3 regions of the Bradyrhizobium sp. JR4.3 genome follow, and region 3 is predicted to be linked to each of the others. Evidence: predicted binding sites of a transcription regulator. Region 3 holds the regulator's gene; each other region holds the start of a gene.
The links. The regulator HrcA, encoded in region 3, represses chaperone genes, less so after heat shock. The targets are predictions, from matches to a motif close to GTTAGCACTCNCNNNNNGNGAGTGCTAAC.
Positions count from the first base shown of each region.

Region 1 (5,378 bases), on a different contig from region 3:
TATTTTCGATGAACGCCGCGCACGCATGGTTAATCGCCCGTTTGCAAGCCGTCGCGCACAACCGCACGACAGTTCCGGCTGTGAACTTCGTGTTAAATCGCTTCTGCCTACAAAGACGCGTGAGTGAGGTGGGGGGAGTTCTTGATGGCTATTCACCGCAAACGTTTTCGTGTCGAAGAGGCTATTGTCGGCGAGATGCCAAGCCCCGAAATGATTGAGGAGGCTGCGCCGATGCATAGCGAGATCATGGCCGAGTTGCGTGCGATCCGTGCACAGATGGCGAAGGGCACCGTGCCCTTGTCCGGCAGCGCCGCCATGGCGGCGATCGACGCCTCCACCGCCCATGAGCTCTCCGAAGCCCGTACCATGCTCGATACTTACCGGGCGCAGATCGAGCAGTGCGAGAAGCTGAAGGTCGAGCTCGACCTCATCCACGACGCCATCGACCGCACCAAGCGCGAGATCGCGACACTGCATGGCAAGAGCTTCGACGGCGGCGAAATGGCCAAGGTCAATGGCGAGCTCGGCGCGGTCGTCGGCGGCACCGAACAGGCGACCCAGCAGATCCTCGAAGCCGCCGAGTCGATCGACCAGGCGGCCAGCGCGATGGCCAAGGTGCAATCGGCCGATCAGCAGAAGCGGCTCGCCGACGATATCCAGGAACGCGTCATCTCGATCTTCGAAGCCTGCAACTTCCAGGACCTGACCGGCCAGCGCATCAGCAAGGTCATGAGCACGATGAAGTTCATCGAGCAGCACATCAATTCCATGATGGAAATCTGGGGCGGTGTCGACGCGATCAAGTCCCACGTCGTGCCGCAGGTCGACACCCGCAGCGACGACGACAAGCTTCTCAACGGCCCGAAGCTCGCCGGCGACGTCGGCCACGCCTCGCAGGACGACATCGACGCGCTGTTCGACTGAGCGGACGCGACGCTACGGAAAACAAAACGCCGGCGAGAGCCGGCGTTTTTTTGTTTTGGACGTCATTGCGAGCGAAGCGAAGCAATCCAGATTGTGTCCGCGGAGGCAGCCTGGATTGCTTCGTCGCTTCGCTTCTCGCAATGACGAGTGGCTAGGCCGGCGCCGCGATCACGCCCTCGGCGCGCAGCGGACGTAGACCATGTTGCCGTAGCGGGTGGCGGCGTCCTTGTCGATGAAGCGGGTGATGAGGACGCGACCGTCGAAGGAGACGATCTCGCGGTCCTGCTCGCCGGGCGTCGGACCCGCCGGCCCGATATAATTCTTGCCGCTGGGCGACCCCTTCAGCCGCAGCTCCTGCGGTGTTGCCTGGTCCGCCAGATGCATGATCACGCCGCCGGAGGAGCCGGCGGTGATCACGTAAGGATTTTTGCATTGGGCCCGGGCGGCAGCCTCGGTGCGGGCGCGGTCGGCCGGGTTCTGGAACGAGGCGAGGCCCCAGCGCCCAACGATCTCGTCGGCGCGGATCGACGCGGGCATTTCCGGACCGGTGCCGGGCTCGGCCTCGGGGGGCGGTGAGGACGAAGAAAAGGACGGCAGGCTCATGCCGCCGCCGCAGGCGCCAAGCAGCAGCGCCAGGCAAGAAGCCGCCGCCAGATTGGCGACCGTGCGCGCGTGAGCTGAACTGATCATGGCATTCCCCCGGACAAAACCATGGCCGCACCCCTTCCGCAGCCAAGCGCAAAACCGCTGCCGGAGCAATGACGTCCTTTAATACGCCGGCGCCCCGAACAAGTTTCCAATGTCACCATCCTATATCCGTCTCACCAATCGCTTAACCACCTTTGCTTGACAGGATCGCGGCCAAGCCATATTCCCGGACGCACCATTAGCACTCTGAAAGATGGATTGCTAACGCGCGCCGATCGATCCTCGGGAAGGGTGGACGGAAGCGCCGCCCGCCCACTTTCACTCCTTCCGAAGCGAGCCTCCAAAGGGAAACGTCATGACTAAATCCAAATTTCGTCCGCTGCATGACCGTGTCGTGGTCAAACGTATCGACGCCGAGTCAAAGACCAAGGGCGGCATCATCATTCCGGACACGGCCAAGGAAAAGCCGTCCCAGGGCGAAGTCGTCGCCGTCGGCCCCGGTGGCCGCGACGAGGCCGGCAAGCTGATCCCGATCGACCTCAAGGTCGGCGACCGTGTGCTGTTTGGCAAGTGGTCGGGCACCGAGGTCAAGATCGACAACGATGAGCTCCTGATCATGAAGGAGTCGGACATCATGGGTGTGATGGCCTAAGGCCAGACGCCTGAACGGCCGCTGAATGCATGCCCGGGTCACTCGATCCGGGCATGCATCATTCCGCCGGGTTCGATCGCAGATCCCGGAATGAGGCGACCCAATAAACAAGACACATCACGAAAATAGAAGAGGAATTGCAGACCATGGCTGCCAAAGACGTCAAGTTTTCCGGAGACGCGCGCGATCGCATGCTGCGCGGCGTCGACATTCTCGCCAACGCCGTCAAGGTGACGCTCGGCCCGAAGGGCCGCAACGTGCTCATCGAGAAGTCGTTCGGCGCGCCCCGTATCACCAAGGACGGCGTCACCGTCGCCAAGGAGATCGAGCTCGAGGACAAGTTCGAGAACATGGGCGCCCAGATGGTGCGTGAGGTCGCCTCCAAGACCAACGACCTCGCCGGCGACGGCACCACGACCGCGACCGTGCTGGCCCAGTCCATCGTGCGCGAAGGCGCCAAGTCGGTTGCCGCCGGCATGAACCCGATGGACCTCAAGCGCGGCATCGACATCGCGGTCGCGGCCGTCGTCAAGGACATCGAGAAGCGCGCCAAGCCGGTCGCCGCCTCCTCCGAGGTCGCCCAGGTCGGCACCATCTCGGCCAACGGCGATGCCGCCATCGGCAAAATGATCGCGCAGGCGATGCAGAAGGTCGGCAACGAGGGCGTCATCACCGTCGAGGAGAACAAGTCGCTCGACACCGAGGTGGACATCGTCGAGGGCATGAAGTTCGACCGCGGCTATCTCAGCCCCTACTTCGTGACCAACCCCGAGAAGATGACCGCCGAGCTCGAGGACGCCTACATCCTCCTGCACGAGAAGAAGCTGTCCGGCCTGCAGGCCATGCTGCCGGTGCTTGAAGCCGTGGTGCAGTCGGGCAAGCCGCTCGTCATCATCGCCGAGGACGTCGAGGGCGAGGCGCTGGCCACCCTGGTCGTCAACCGCCTCCGTGGCGGCCTGAAGGTCGCCGCCGTCAAGGCGCCGGGCTTCGGCGACCGCCGCAAGGCCATGCTCGAGGACCTCGCGATCCTCACCGGCGGCCAGCTGATCTCCGAAGACCTCGGCATGAAGCTCGAGAACGTCACGGTGAAGATGCTTGGGCGCGCGGGCAAGGTGGTGATCGACAAGGAGAACACCACAATCGTCAAGGGCGCCGGCAAGAAGCCGGAGATCGAGGCCCGCGTCGGCCAGATCAAGGCCCAGATCGAGGAGACCACCTCGGATTACGACCGTGAGAAGCTCCAGGAGCGTCTCGCCAAGCTCGCAGGCGGCGTCGCGGTGATCCGCGTCGGCGGCGCCACCGAGATCGAGGTCAAGGAGAAGAAGGACCGCGTCGAGGATGCGCTCAACGCCACCCGCGCCGCGGTGCAGGAAGGCATCGTCCCCGGCGGCGGCGTCGCGTTGCTCCGCGCCAAGAAGGCGGTCGGCCGTCTGACCAATGCCAATGCCGACGTCCAGGCCGGCATCAACATCGTGCTGAAGGCGCTGGAAGCCCCGATCCGCCAGATCTCCGAGAACGCGGGCGTGGAAGGCTCGATCGTCGTCGGCAAGATCCTGGAGAACAAGTCCGAGACCTTCGGCTTCGACGCCCAGACCGAGGAGTATGTCGACATGGTCGAGAAGGGCATCATCGACCCCGCCAAGGTGGTGCGCACCGCGCTCCAGGACGCCGCCTCGATCGCCGGCCTGCTGGTGACCACCGAGGCCATGGTTGCGGAGTCGCCGAAGAAGGACGCCGCGCCCGGCATGCCGGGCGGTGGCGGTATGGGCGGCTTCTAAAGCCGTCCGTTCCATTGCAGTGTTGCGAAGGCCGCCTCCGGGCGGCCTTCTTTTTTGGCAATCGTGCCCCGTGCTTTCCAATTCAACCGGCGGCCAAAACCCACTACGGTGACGCCCGATTCGAATTGTTTGGGCATGATCTGATCGGAAAACCGCTCCACATTTTTCCGGATCATGCCCCATTGCCTCAGGGATTTCCTCGATGCGCGCGCTTGTGTTTTGCTCCACGGCCGTTCTGGCGGCTCTGCTTGCAGTTTCGCCTGAGGTCGCATCCGCCCAGATGAAGCTGTCGCCGAAGGCCACGGCGCCCGGCGGCGTCGAGACGCGCTATTTCACCTCGATCGACGGGCTGATGGACGGCAATGCCGACGTGATCCTGAAGGAGACACGCCAGGGCAAGACCGTCACCGCAGCCGTGCTCGACGTCTGTTATCCCGTCGCGAAGAATTCCGACCGCAAGGACCGCTTCGTCGTCAATCTCCAGGTCGCCGGCCAGAACCTGACGGGTACGACGCAGAGCCTCGGCGCGAAGGCGCCGGTCACCGTCAAACTGCTGCGCAAACAGGCCGGAGACACGTTCGAATTCCGCGGCCAGATCAGCATCGGCCAGGCCGTGACCGAGGTCACCTCGCCCGACAATTCCGATCTCAGCGAGAAGGAATTCCTCGACAACCAGACCTCCGACGACGGCATCACGCCGCAGCCGAAGGATTTCACCGACGTCTCGCCGGAAGCGATCGCGGTCAAGGTCAAGCTGGATGCCGCGACCGAGTTCCTCAAGAGCCTGAAGGGCCAGGACGTCGAGGTGACGCTGGCGAGCCTCACCGTCGGCTGCGACGCGCTGCGCGCGGGCGAGCAGACCATCAACATGTCGGTCGATCCGGAGCGCGCCGGCGCGCTGCTGGCAAAATTCAAGGCGACGCCCGGCGTCACCGCCGCGGGCTGGACCGCGGGCATGACCGAGATGGACCGCACCATCCGCATTGCCGCCGCCGACTGGCGCGAGGGCGACAAGATCAACCGCGACAAGCTCGCGGCCGCGGTGGCCGGCGTGCTGAGCAGGACGCTCGCGGCAAAGCCGGTCTCGCAAGGCTTCAACCCGGCGACCGGCAAGCTCAAGCTGGTGTTCAAGCGGCCGAACCAGGATTTTCCCGCGCTCGAGCTCACCGACACGATCGAGGTCGCGGGCCTTGTCTCGCCCGACAAGCCCGGCACGACCGACAAGCTCATGCTCTGGGTCGGGAATCCCGTGACCACGACCACCGACGAGAGCAGCGGTGCCAAGCTCAATCTCTCGGACGAAGCGACCGCCGACGAGGAAGGCGATCAGCCCGACGACAACGGTTCGGTCGAGGCGCTCGTGAAGGAGCTGAAAG
Region 1 covers NZ_JBEPQF010000019.1:65,018-70,395, forward strand. Annotated here, with positions in the region: gene ABIB91_RS26580 (protein phosphatase CheZ) at 145-924, shown strand; gene ABIB91_RS26585 (hypothetical protein) at 1,093-1,614, opposite strand; gene ABIB91_RS26590 (co-chaperone GroES) at 1,928-2,224, shown strand; gene groL (chaperonin GroEL) at 2,371-4,002, shown strand; gene ABIB91_RS26600 (hypothetical protein) at 3,999-4,178, opposite strand; gene ABIB91_RS26605 (hypothetical protein) at 4,205-5,378, shown strand, end outside.
Region 1: a site for HrcA is predicted at 1,810-1,838, ahead of ABIB91_RS26590 (co-chaperone GroES). Genes of this name have one in related genera too.

Region 2 (5,378 bases), on a different contig from region 3:
GCCTTCAACTCCACCGTCCTGAACTCCGCCGGCAGGATCACCTCCAGCAGTTCGACGTCGTCCGAATAGTCGAGGATCATGTGCTTGATCTTCGGCGGCTGGGTCCAGGCGCTGCCTTCTTTCATCAGCGTCTCGCCCTCTCCGTCCATATAGGTCTTCACCCAGCCCTTGAGCACGTAGACCATCTGGAATTCGACGTCGTGGAAGTGCAGCTTCGACACCTCGTCCGGATTGCAGGGGCCTTGCAGCCGGATCACGTGCGCTTGCGCGAGGCCGTGGCTCGCGGCGGCGATGCCGAGATCGCGATACTTCGCGTAGGTGCGCAGGCCGTCGGCCTTGAAGTCTTCCTCGCGGTGATGGCTGATGGCGATGCGCTGCTTGGGACGCGCCGGTTTCTTGACGGATGACTTTGCCGGTGTCGCGCGAGCTTTCGCCTTCACCGTCTTGCGCGCCGAGGATCGTGCGGCAGGTTTGGCCCCGCTTCGCTTCTTTACCGCCGCCTGCGATGCGCTACGCGATTTTGCTTTCTTGGCCATGGGCGGTCTCCCCTGTTGTTATGGGGAGAGGCTAGCACAGAATGCGAAATCGTAGAGTAGGTCAGCGCTCACGTAACCCACCACTTCTTTCCGCAACCGTTGAAGCATGGTGGGTTACGCTGACGCCGCCCCCCTGCAGTACCGCGCTCGCCTTCAATGCAGCCGGAACACGCCGTCCACCGCGCGCAGCTCGGCCGGCTTGATCAGCTTGGAATGCGCGACGGTGACCGAGAATAGCGGCCCGTCGAGCTTCTTCTGCCAGAACGCCAGGAAATCCGTCAGCGCGGGAAATTTCGGAAACATGTCGTAGTTCTGCCAGACATAGGTCTGGAGCAGCGAGCGATGATCCGGCATCCGGTAGAGAATTTCGGCCGTCGTCAGCCCGTAACCCAGCACCTGTTTCCGGAAGTCGTCGGAAACAACCCCAACTCGCGAGACCATGCCAACCTCCTTTGCAGGAGCGCATATTCAAGGGATGGCTTTCCGGTAAGCGCCCTACGAGCCACCCGGTGGAGATGCGCTCACATGAGTCAAATGTGACGCAAACTGACAATCCATCTCAAGCCCAAAAGTTTAACAAGCTGTTGAAATTCAATGCGTTAGCAGCAGATGTGGCTCCCTGCTAATACGGGCGCCGAGCACGATTAACGATGGAAAGAGATTTTGGCAGGCGGCGCTTCCGAGTGCTATTTTTCTGCTACAAGCCCTTGCTCCCGCCAAAATCCTGCCTTATCTGAGCTGTGCCTGTGCTAGCACTCGCGGGCGCAGACTGCTAACAACCCAAAATTCCCAACTCGTGCAAAAGCTTAGGAGAACTGCATGAAATTCCGTCCGCTTCACGACCGCGTCGTGGTCAAGCGCATCGACGCAGAAGAGAAGACCGCTGGCGGCATCATCATTCCCGACACGGCCAAGGAAAAGCCCTCGCAGGGCGAGATCGTCGCCGTGGGCCCGGGTGGCCGCGACGAAGCAGGCAAGCTGATCCCGATCGACCTGAAGGTCGGCGACCGCGTGCTGTTCGGCAAGTGGTCCGGCACTGAGGTCAAGATCGACAACATCGATCTGCTGATCATGAAGGAAAGCGACATCATGGGCGTCCTCGACGTCCCCGCTTCCAAGAAGAAGGCGGCCTAAGAGCCCCTCTCTTATCCAGCTAAACACCTAAGGAAAAAATCCAGATGGCAGCAAAAGAAGTTAAATTCTCCGTTGATGCGCGCGACAAGATGCTTCGCGGCGTCGACATTCTCGCCAATGCGGTGAAGGTCACGCTCGGTCCGAAGGGCCGCAACGTCGTGCTCGACAAGTCGTTCGGCGCTCCCCGCATCACCAAGGACGGCGTCACCGTCGCCAAGGAGATCGAGCTCGAGGACAAGTTCGAGAACATGGGCGCGCAGATGGTGCGCGAAGTCGCTTCGAAGTCCGCTGACGCGGCCGGCGACGGCACCACCACCGCCACCGTGCTGGCCCAGGCGATCGTGCGCGAAGGCGCCAAGTCGGTTGCCGCCGGCATGAACCCGATGGACCTGAAGCGCGGTATCGACCTCGCGGTCGAAGCCGTCGTTGCGGACCTCGTCAAGAACTCCAAGAAGGTTACCTCGAACGACGAGATCGCCCAGGTCGGCACCATCTCGGCCAACGGTGACGCGGAGATCGGCAAGTTCCTCGCCGACGCCATGAAGAAGGTCGGCAACGAGGGTGTCATCACCGTCGAGGAAGCCAAGTCGCTCGAGACCGAGCTCGACGTCGTCGAGGGCATGCAGTTCGACCGCGGCTACATCTCGCCCTACTTCGTCACCAACGCCGACAAGATGCGCGTTGAGATGGACGACGCCTACATCCTCATCAACGAGAAGAAGCTCTCCTCGCTGAACGAGCTGCTGCCGCTGCTCGAGGCCGTGGTGCAGACCGGCAAGCCGCTGGTCATCGTCGCCGAGGACGTCGAAGGCGAAGCGCTTGCGACCCTGGTCGTGAACCGTCTCCGTGGCGGCCTGAAGGTTGCGGCCGTCAAGGCTCCGGGCTTCGGCGATCGCCGCAAGGCCATGCTGCAGGACATCGCGATCCTGACCGGCGGCCAGGCGATCTCGGAAGATCTCGGCATCAAGCTCGAGAACGTCACGCTCAACATGCTCGGTCGCGCCAAGAAGGTGATGATCGACAAGGAGAACACCACGATCGTCAACGGCGCCGGCAAGAAGGCCGACATCGAGGCGCGCGTGGCTCAGATCAAGGCGCAGATCGAGGAAACCACCTCGGACTACGACCGTGAGAAGCTCCAGGAGCGTCTTGCCAAGCTCGCTGGCGGCGTCGCGGTGATCCGCGTCGGCGGCGCGACTGAGGTCGAGGTGAAGGAGCGCAAGGATCGCGTTGATGACGCGATGCATGCGACCCGCGCGGCTGTGGAAGAAGGTATCGTCCCGGGCGGCGGCGTCGCCCTGCTCCGTGCCTCCGAGCAGCTCAAGGGCCTGCGCACCAAGAACGACGACCAGAAGACCGGCGTCGAGATCGTCCGCAAGGCGCTCTCCGCGCCCGCTCGCCAGATCGCGATCAACGCCGGTGAAGACGGCTCCGTGATCGTCGGCAAGGTCCTCGAGAACAAGTCGTACGCCTATGGCTTCGACTCCCAGACCGGCGAATATGTCGACCTCGTCAAGAAGGGCATCATCGACCCGACCAAGGTGGTCCGTACCGCGATCCAGAACGCAGCCTCGGTTGCGGCTCTCTTGATCACCACGGAAGCCATGGTCGCCGAGCTGCCCAAGAAGGGCGGCGCCGGTCCGGCGATGCCCCCGGGCGGCGGCATGGGCGGCATGGATTTCTGATCCAGCCATTCCGGCAAACGACAAAATGCGAAACCCCGGCAGCGATGCCGGGGTTTTGTTTTTGGAGGATCGCTTCACGCGCCCCGCGATCATAGTCCGTAGCCTGGAAGGGGCGGAGCGCAATCCGGGGCACCGTATCCGGCGCGAGCAGTCTCCTGGATTACGCTGCGCTCCATCCAGGCTACGAACTCAATTCATGCAGGCGCCGCGCACTGCCCCGGGAATGGCGGAGCGGCCTCACCACACCTTCCCCAGTCGCTCCATGTGCGGCTCGCCCTCTTGGTCGAGCGACCAGAATATCCGCGTCACCTTGCCGACCAGATTGTCCATCGGCACGAATCCGATCGACGACATCACGCGGCTGTCGCTCGAGTTGTCGCGATTGTCGCCGAGCACGAAAAAATGGCCTGGCGGCACGGTGTAGACGTCGGTGTTGTCGTAGTAGCCGTTGTCGACGCAGTCCTGCGTGACGTAGGAGGCGCCGTTCGGCAGCGTCTCGCGCCAGCGCTTGGCCTTCGCAGCGGCGTCCACGCCGCAGCTGGAGCCGGCGAATACCTGCTTCAGAGCGACGCGCGTCACCGGGCGGTCGTTGAGGACGAGCTGGCCCTGCCGCATCTGGATGCGATCACCGGGCAGCCCGATCACGCGCTTGACATAGTCGACCGAGGTGTCCTTTGGCGTCCGGAACACGACGACGTCGCCATACTCGGGCTCGGTGGCCCGAAAACGCCCGGAGATCCAGGACGGCGCGAAGGGAAACGAATAACGGCCATAGCCATAGGCATATTTCGCAGCAAAGACGTAGTCGCCGACGACCAGCGTCGGCGTCATCGAGCCGGACGGGATGTTGAATGGCTGGAACAGGAAGATGCGAAACAGGAACGGCGGCGACCACAGCACCGGGATCAGGAGGATCAGGATGACGATCGCCTTCCATTCCCGCACTTTGGCCTGCGGCTGGATGGTTTCCTCAAGAGTGGTCATGCGCCTGCCCTGATCAAGCCCGTCGTCGTTGCGAGATTACGCAACCTTTGCGCGCGCGCAATCCCATAACTTGGTCGCGCCGCGCACGGATCGCGTTCACGCCGCAGTCAACCGCGCGCGAGATCGCTGAAGCAGCGGCGGATCCATTCGATGGTGAGCCGCGTCGCCGGGTCGCGCTTGAGATGGTTCTGCACCAGCAGCCAGACGTCGCGACGCCCGGGCAGCAGTGTGGCGCGCAAACGGCGGTCACCGAGCAAATCCGCGCAGACATGCTCCGGCAACACACCCGCAGCCTGATGCGCGCGGATCAGGTTACGGATGACCCGAACGTTGTCGGTGACGCAGCGCGCGCGGGCTTTCTTCGCGCGCAGGAATTGCATCTCGGGAATGGCACCGAGCTCGTCGGGATAGGCGCACAGCATCGGCTCGCCCTCCGTCGTAACAGGCTCGAAATAATAGAGCTTGACGTCACCGAGCCTGGAGATCGCGAAGTCGCCCTTGTCGGGCTTGCGCAGCCGGATGGCGAGATCGGCTTCCCAGCGCGAGAACTTGACGTTCTCGCTCGAGGTGAGGAATTGCAACGTCAGGCCGGGATTGGTGCGCAGGAAGTCGCTCGCGCGCGGCGATAGAACCTCCTCGGCGACCGTGTTGGTGGAGGCGATACGCAGGCGTCCCACCGGGCCTGCCAGACTCTCGCCGACGCGACCGATCTCGGCGGCATGTGCGGCCATCGCCTCGACATGCGCCAGCACCGCCTCGCAACTCCGCGTCGGCCGGCGCTGACCGTCCACCGCATCGAACAGCGGTACCCCGAGATCGCGCTGGATGCGTGCGAGTCTGCGTCCGACAGTGGTCTCGTCGATGCGCAGCCGCGCGCTGGCGCCGGCATAGGTGCCTTCGTCCCTCACCGCGGCGATGATGCGCAGATCGTCCCAGTTCATGGCGATGAACCTAGCAGGCACGACCGAATCCTGCAAATTTGCAGCCACATGCTGCAATAGTCCTGCACATTGGCAGGCCGCCACCGCGCTAGTGTCGC
Region 2 covers NZ_JBEPQF010000001.1:192,364-197,741, reverse strand. Annotated here, with positions in the region: gene ABIB91_RS01035 (cupin domain-containing protein) at 1-536, opposite strand, end outside; gene ABIB91_RS01030 (usg protein) at 690-977, opposite strand; gene ABIB91_RS01025 (co-chaperone GroES) at 1,356-1,670, shown strand; gene groL (chaperonin GroEL) at 1,715-3,355, shown strand; gene lepB (signal peptidase I) at 3,593-4,339, opposite strand; gene ABIB91_RS01010 (LysR family transcriptional regulator) at 4,447-5,280, opposite strand.
Region 2: a site for HrcA is predicted at 1,285-1,313, ahead of ABIB91_RS01025 (co-chaperone GroES). Genes of this name have one in related genera too.

Region 3 (5,378 bases):
CTCACCAATCCGTCCGGCTTTGCCGGCATTGACGGCCTGTTCCGCTTCCGCGCCGACGGCACCAACGAGCGTGGTCTCGCGGTGATGAAGGTCACGACCGGTGGCGGCGTGGCCGTGGCGGGCTCGCCGAAGAGTTTTGGGGCGTAGTTCAAGATGACGGTGCCGTAGGGTGGGCAAAGGCGCGCTTTGCGCGCCGTGCCCACCATCTTTCTGCACATGTGGTAAAAATGGTGGGCACGCTTCGCTTTGCCCACCCTACGACAGCTCGCTACGCCGCCAGATCCGCGACCACCGCGTCCAGCACCGGAAAACCGCTGCTGGTCACGCGCAGCCGTCCCGTTGCATCCACCGTGATCGCGCCTTCTTCGCGCAGCAGCGTGATGCGCTTGGGATCGAGCGAGCGGCCTGACAGCGCGCGGTAGCGCTCGGGGTCGATGCCCTCGACGAGGCGCAACCCCATCAGCAAAAATTCGTCGGCGCGCTCTTCGCTGTTGAGGAGATCGTCGGTGACGACGCCGTGCCCGTTGGTCTCGACCCGCATCACCCAGGCTTCGGGACGCTTCTCGGTAGCGGTCGCGTGCCTGATACCGTCGATGTCGAGCCGGCCATGGGCACCGGGGCCGATGCCGGCATATTCCTCGCCGCGCCAGTAGACCAGATTGTGCCGGCACTCGGCGCCCCGCCGCGCGTGATTTGAAATCTCGTAGGCGGGCAGGCCGAGCTTGTCGCAGGTTTCCTGTGTGACGTCGTAGAGCGCGCGTGCGACCGCTTCATCCGGCGTCTTCAGCTTGCCGGCTTGATGCAGGCCGAAGAACGGCGTGCCTTCTTCGATCGTCAATTGATAGAGCGACAGATGTTCGGCCGCCTCGCCGATCGCGAGACGCAATTCATCGGCCCACATCGCCGGCGTCTGGTCGGGACGGGCATAGATCAGGTCGAACGAATAACGATCGAACGAGCGGCGCGCGATGGCGACGGCATCGAGGGCCTCGCGCGCGCTGTGCATGCGACCCAGCGCTTTCAGCGAGGCATCGTCGAGCGCCTGCACGCCGAGCGAGACGCGGTTGACGCCGGCGGCGCGATAACCGGCAAAGCGCGTGGCCTCGACGCTGGTCGGGTTTGCCTCCAGCGTGACTTCAACGTCTTTCGCCACGGTCCAGTGCTTGCCGATGGCGTCGAGCACGGCGCCGACGGTTGCAGGCTGCATGAGCGAGGGCGTGCCGCCGCCGAGAAAGATCGAGGTGACTTCGCGGCCGGGCGAGCGCTCGGCGGTCGTCGCGATCTCGCGCGCGAATGCTGACGCAAAACGCGCCTCGTCGATCGCGGCGTGTCGGACATGGCTGTTGAAGTCGCAATAGGGGCACTTCGACAGGCAGAACGGCCAGTGCACGTAGACGCCGAAGGCTTCCTTAGCGCGGCTCAAGGCAGATCTCCGCCAGTTTCACGAAGGCGCGGGCACGGTGCGACAGGCCGAGACCGAGCGGCGGCAGGCCGTGCTTCTCGATGCTTTCCATTTCGCCGAACGTGCGGCTGTGGCCGTCGGGCAAAAACATCGGGTCGTAGCCAAAGCCGGCGGTGCCGCGCGGCGGCCACACCAGCGTGCCGTCGACGCGCCCCTCGACCTCTTCGAGATGATCGTCGGGCCATGCAACGCAGAGCGCGGAAACGAAATGCGCCTTGCGCTTGGCGGGCGTGGTCGCGCCGCGCTCCTGCAACAGCCGTTCGATCTGCGCCATTGCCGCGGCAAAATCCTTGTTCGGGCCGGCCCAGCGCGCCGAGTAGATGCCGGGAGCGCCGTCGAGCGCGTCGACCACGATGCCGGAATCATCGGCGAAAGACGGCAGCTTCGTCGCCTGCGCTGCCGCGATCGCCTTGATCGCGGCGTTGCTGCGGAAATCGTTTCCGGTCTCTTCCGGCTCCGGAAGATCTAATTCGCCGGCCGACACCGCCTCGATGCCGTAAGGCGCAAGCAGCTCCTTCATCTCGGCGAGCTTGCCGGGATTATGGGTCGCGATGACCAGCTTTCCGGTGATTCGGCGATGCATCGGCCTATTGACTACGCTACCGCCAGTTTCTGCAAGTCCACGAGACGCGCGACGCCCTTGCGCGCAAGCGCCATCAACGCCAGGAACTCGGCTTCCGTGAACGGCTCGCGTTCCGCGGTGCCCTGGACTTCGATGATGCGGCCATCGCCCGTCATGACGAAATTGGCGTCGGTATCGGCTTCGGAGTCCTCGGCATAGTCGAGGTCGAGCACGGGCGTGCCCTTGTAGATGCCGCAGGAGATCGCGGCGACGTTGTCGCGCAACACATTGGCCTTGACCATGTTGCGCGCCTTCATCCAGCTGACGCAATCGGCGAGCGCGACCCAGGCACCGGTGATCGAGGCCGTGCGGGTGCCGCCGTCGGCCTGGAGCACGTCGCAATCGACCGTGATCTGGCGCTCACCGAGCGCTTCGAGATTGATGATGGTGCGAAGCGAGCGGCCGATCAGGCGCTGGATTTCGACGGTGCGGCCGCTCTGCTTTCCGGCGGAGGCCTCGCGGCGGGTGCGTTCCGAGGTCGCGCGCGGCAGCATGCCGTATTCGGCGGTGACCCAGCCGCGGCCCTGGCCCTTGAGCCATGGCGGCAGGCGGTCTTCCAGCGTGGCGGTGACCAGCACGTGGGTGTCGCCGAATTTCACCAGGCACGAGCCTTCCGCATATTTGACCACGCCGCGCTCCAGCGTCACGGGGCGCAATTCGTCGGGCGCACGGCGGCTTGGCCGCATGGGAAATCCTCCAAAACTCTCGGAAAAGGGCTGTTGGCGGTGCTTGTAGGTTGGGTGAGGGTGGGCGGCAAGGGGGAAGATCGAGGCCTTATTCACCCCCGATTTTCAATCCGCCAACGGCACGCTTGTCAGAAGCGTCCGGGATAGACAAATTACCTTTATCTTAGAGGAGTTACGGTCTGTGGCCCATCACGATCCGATCCATCTGATCGCGCCGCGCGCGGGCCTCGCCCAGCTCAACGAGCGTTCTCGCGACATCTTTCGTCAAATCGTCGAAAGCTATCTCGCGACCGGGGAGCCGGTGGGCTCGCGCAATATTTCGCGCCTGATCGCCATGCCGCTGTCGCCCGCTTCGGTCCGCAACGTCATGGCCGACCTGGAACAGCTCGGCCTGATCTACGCCCCGCACACCTCCGCCGGCCGGCTGCCGACGGAACTCGGCCTGCGCTTCTTCGTCGATGCCCTGATGCAGGTCGGCGACCTCAATGATAGTGAACGGCAGGCGATTCAGAGCCAGTTGACCTCCGTCGGCCACGCGCAATCGGTGGAGGCTGCGCTCGAGGAGGCATTGACGCGGCTCTCCGGCCTGACCCGCGCCGCCGCCGTCGTGCTGACGCCCAAATCCAATGCGCGGCTGAAACATATCGAATTCGTCCGGTTGGAACCGGAAAAGGCATTGGTGATCCTGGTCGGCGAGGACGGGCAGGTCGAAAATCGCGTGTTGACACTGCCGCCGGGGGTTCCATCCTCGGCGTTGACCGAAGCCGGCAACTTCCTCAATGCCCGCATCCGGGGCCGGACCCTGGCCGAGGCGCGGCTGGAGCTCGAAACCGCGCTCGGAGAGGCGCGCACCGAGCTCGATCAGCTGACGCACAAGGTGATCTCGGCCGGCATCGCCAGCTGGTCCGGCGGCGAGAACGAGGATCGCCAGCTCATCGTCCGCGGCCACGCCAATCTGCTCGAGGATTTGCATGCGCTGGAGGATCTCGAGCGCGTTCGCCTGCTGTTCGACGATCTCGAGACCAAGCGCGGGGTCATCGACCTGCTCGGGCGGGCCGAGACTGCGGAAGGCGTGCGGATCTTCATCGGCAGTGAGAACAAGCTGTTCTCGCTGTCGGGCTCGTCCACCATCATCTCGCCCTATCGGGATGCCGCCGGCCATATCGTCGGCGTTTTGGGCGTGATCGGGCCGACGCGGCTGAATTATGCCCGTGTGATCCCGACCGTGGACTATGCTGCCCGCATCGTCAGCCGGCTCCTGGGGGGCTGACCGGCGTCTCTCCCGATCACGGGCGCTTGATTTTCGGCGTCCGAAGCACGATATGCGGGCCAGAAACCCCCTGAGACGAATGCGAAAAGAGAGCCGATGACCGATCGAGACCGGCAACCCGAAGACACGAGTGCTGCGGCCGGCGAGCCCGTGGTGTCAAAACCCTACATCATGCCCGACGATCCCGAGCCCGGCTCGGTCGAGCTCTTGCAGAAGGAAGCCGCCGAGGCGCGCGACCGCATGTTGCGGACGCTGGCCGAGATGGAGAATCTGCGCAAGCGCACCGCCAAGGAGGTCGCTGACGCCAAGCTCTACGGCGTCACGGGCTTTGCCCGCGACGTGCTCGACATCGCCGACAACCTCCAGCGCGCGCTCGATGCCGTTCCGGTCGAAGCCCGTGCGGCGGCCGATGCCGGCTTGGCCTCGCTGATCGAAGGCGTCGAACTGACCGAGCGCTCGCTACTGAGCGCGCTGGAAAAACACGGCGTGAAGAAATTCGACCCCTTGGGCCAGAAGTTCGACCCGAACTTCCAGCAGGCGATGTTCGAGGTGCCTGATGCATCGGTGCCCGCGGGCACCGTCGTGCAGGTCATGCAGGCCGGCTACACCATCGGCGAGCGCGTGCTGCGTCCCGCCTTGGTCGGTGTCGCCAAGGGCGGCGCGAAGGCCGCGCCCGCCAACAGCAACGAGCCGAACGGCGCGGCGAACTGATCGATCCTCATGGTGAGGAGGCGCGTCAGCGCCGTCTCGAACCATGCAGGCCGAGCTGCTGCAGCGGGGGCCTTCATCCTTCGAGACGCGCGCCAAGAAGCGCGCTCCTCAGGATGAGGGTCTGGCAGTTCGGTTGCGTCTCTTACGCGCTCGCGGCGATATCTGCGGACTGAATCCGCTTCACGCCGGCCTTGGCCATATCGGCCCAGGCTTTTGCGAGCGAACCCTGATTGTCGATGCCGCGGCAGGCGTCTTCCACCACATAGACCTCGAACCCCGCCTTGCGCGCGTCGAGCGCGGTCCAAGCCACGCAGAAATCCGTCGCCAGCCCCACGACGAACACGCGCTTGATCTTTCGCGCCTTCAGATAACCGGCGAGACCCGTCGAGGTTTTGCCGTCGGCTTCGAGGAAGGCCGAATAGCTGTCGACGTCCTTGTGAAAACCCTTGCGGATGATGAGCTCGGCGTGCGGGATCGCAAGGTCTTTCGACAGCGCGGCGCCGTCGGTGCCCTGCACGCAATGGTCGGGCCACAGCACCTGCTTGCCGTAGGGAAGATCGACGGTCTCGAACGGCTTCTTGCCGGCGTGGACTGACGCAAAGGAAACATGGCCTTGCGTGTGCCAGT
Region 3 covers NZ_JBEPQF010000047.1:21,823-27,200, reverse strand. Annotated here, with positions in the region: gene ABIB91_RS37850 (penicillin-binding protein activator) at 1-147, shown strand, start outside; gene hemW (radical SAM family heme chaperone HemW) at 269-1,423, opposite strand; gene rdgB (RdgB/HAM1 family non-canonical purine NTP pyrophosphatase) at 1,410-2,045, opposite strand; gene rph (ribonuclease PH) at 2,057-2,770, opposite strand; gene hrcA (heat-inducible transcriptional repressor HrcA) at 2,952-4,040, shown strand; gene grpE (nucleotide exchange factor GrpE) at 4,137-4,751, shown strand; gene pncA (bifunctional nicotinamidase/pyrazinamidase) at 4,894-5,378, opposite strand, start outside.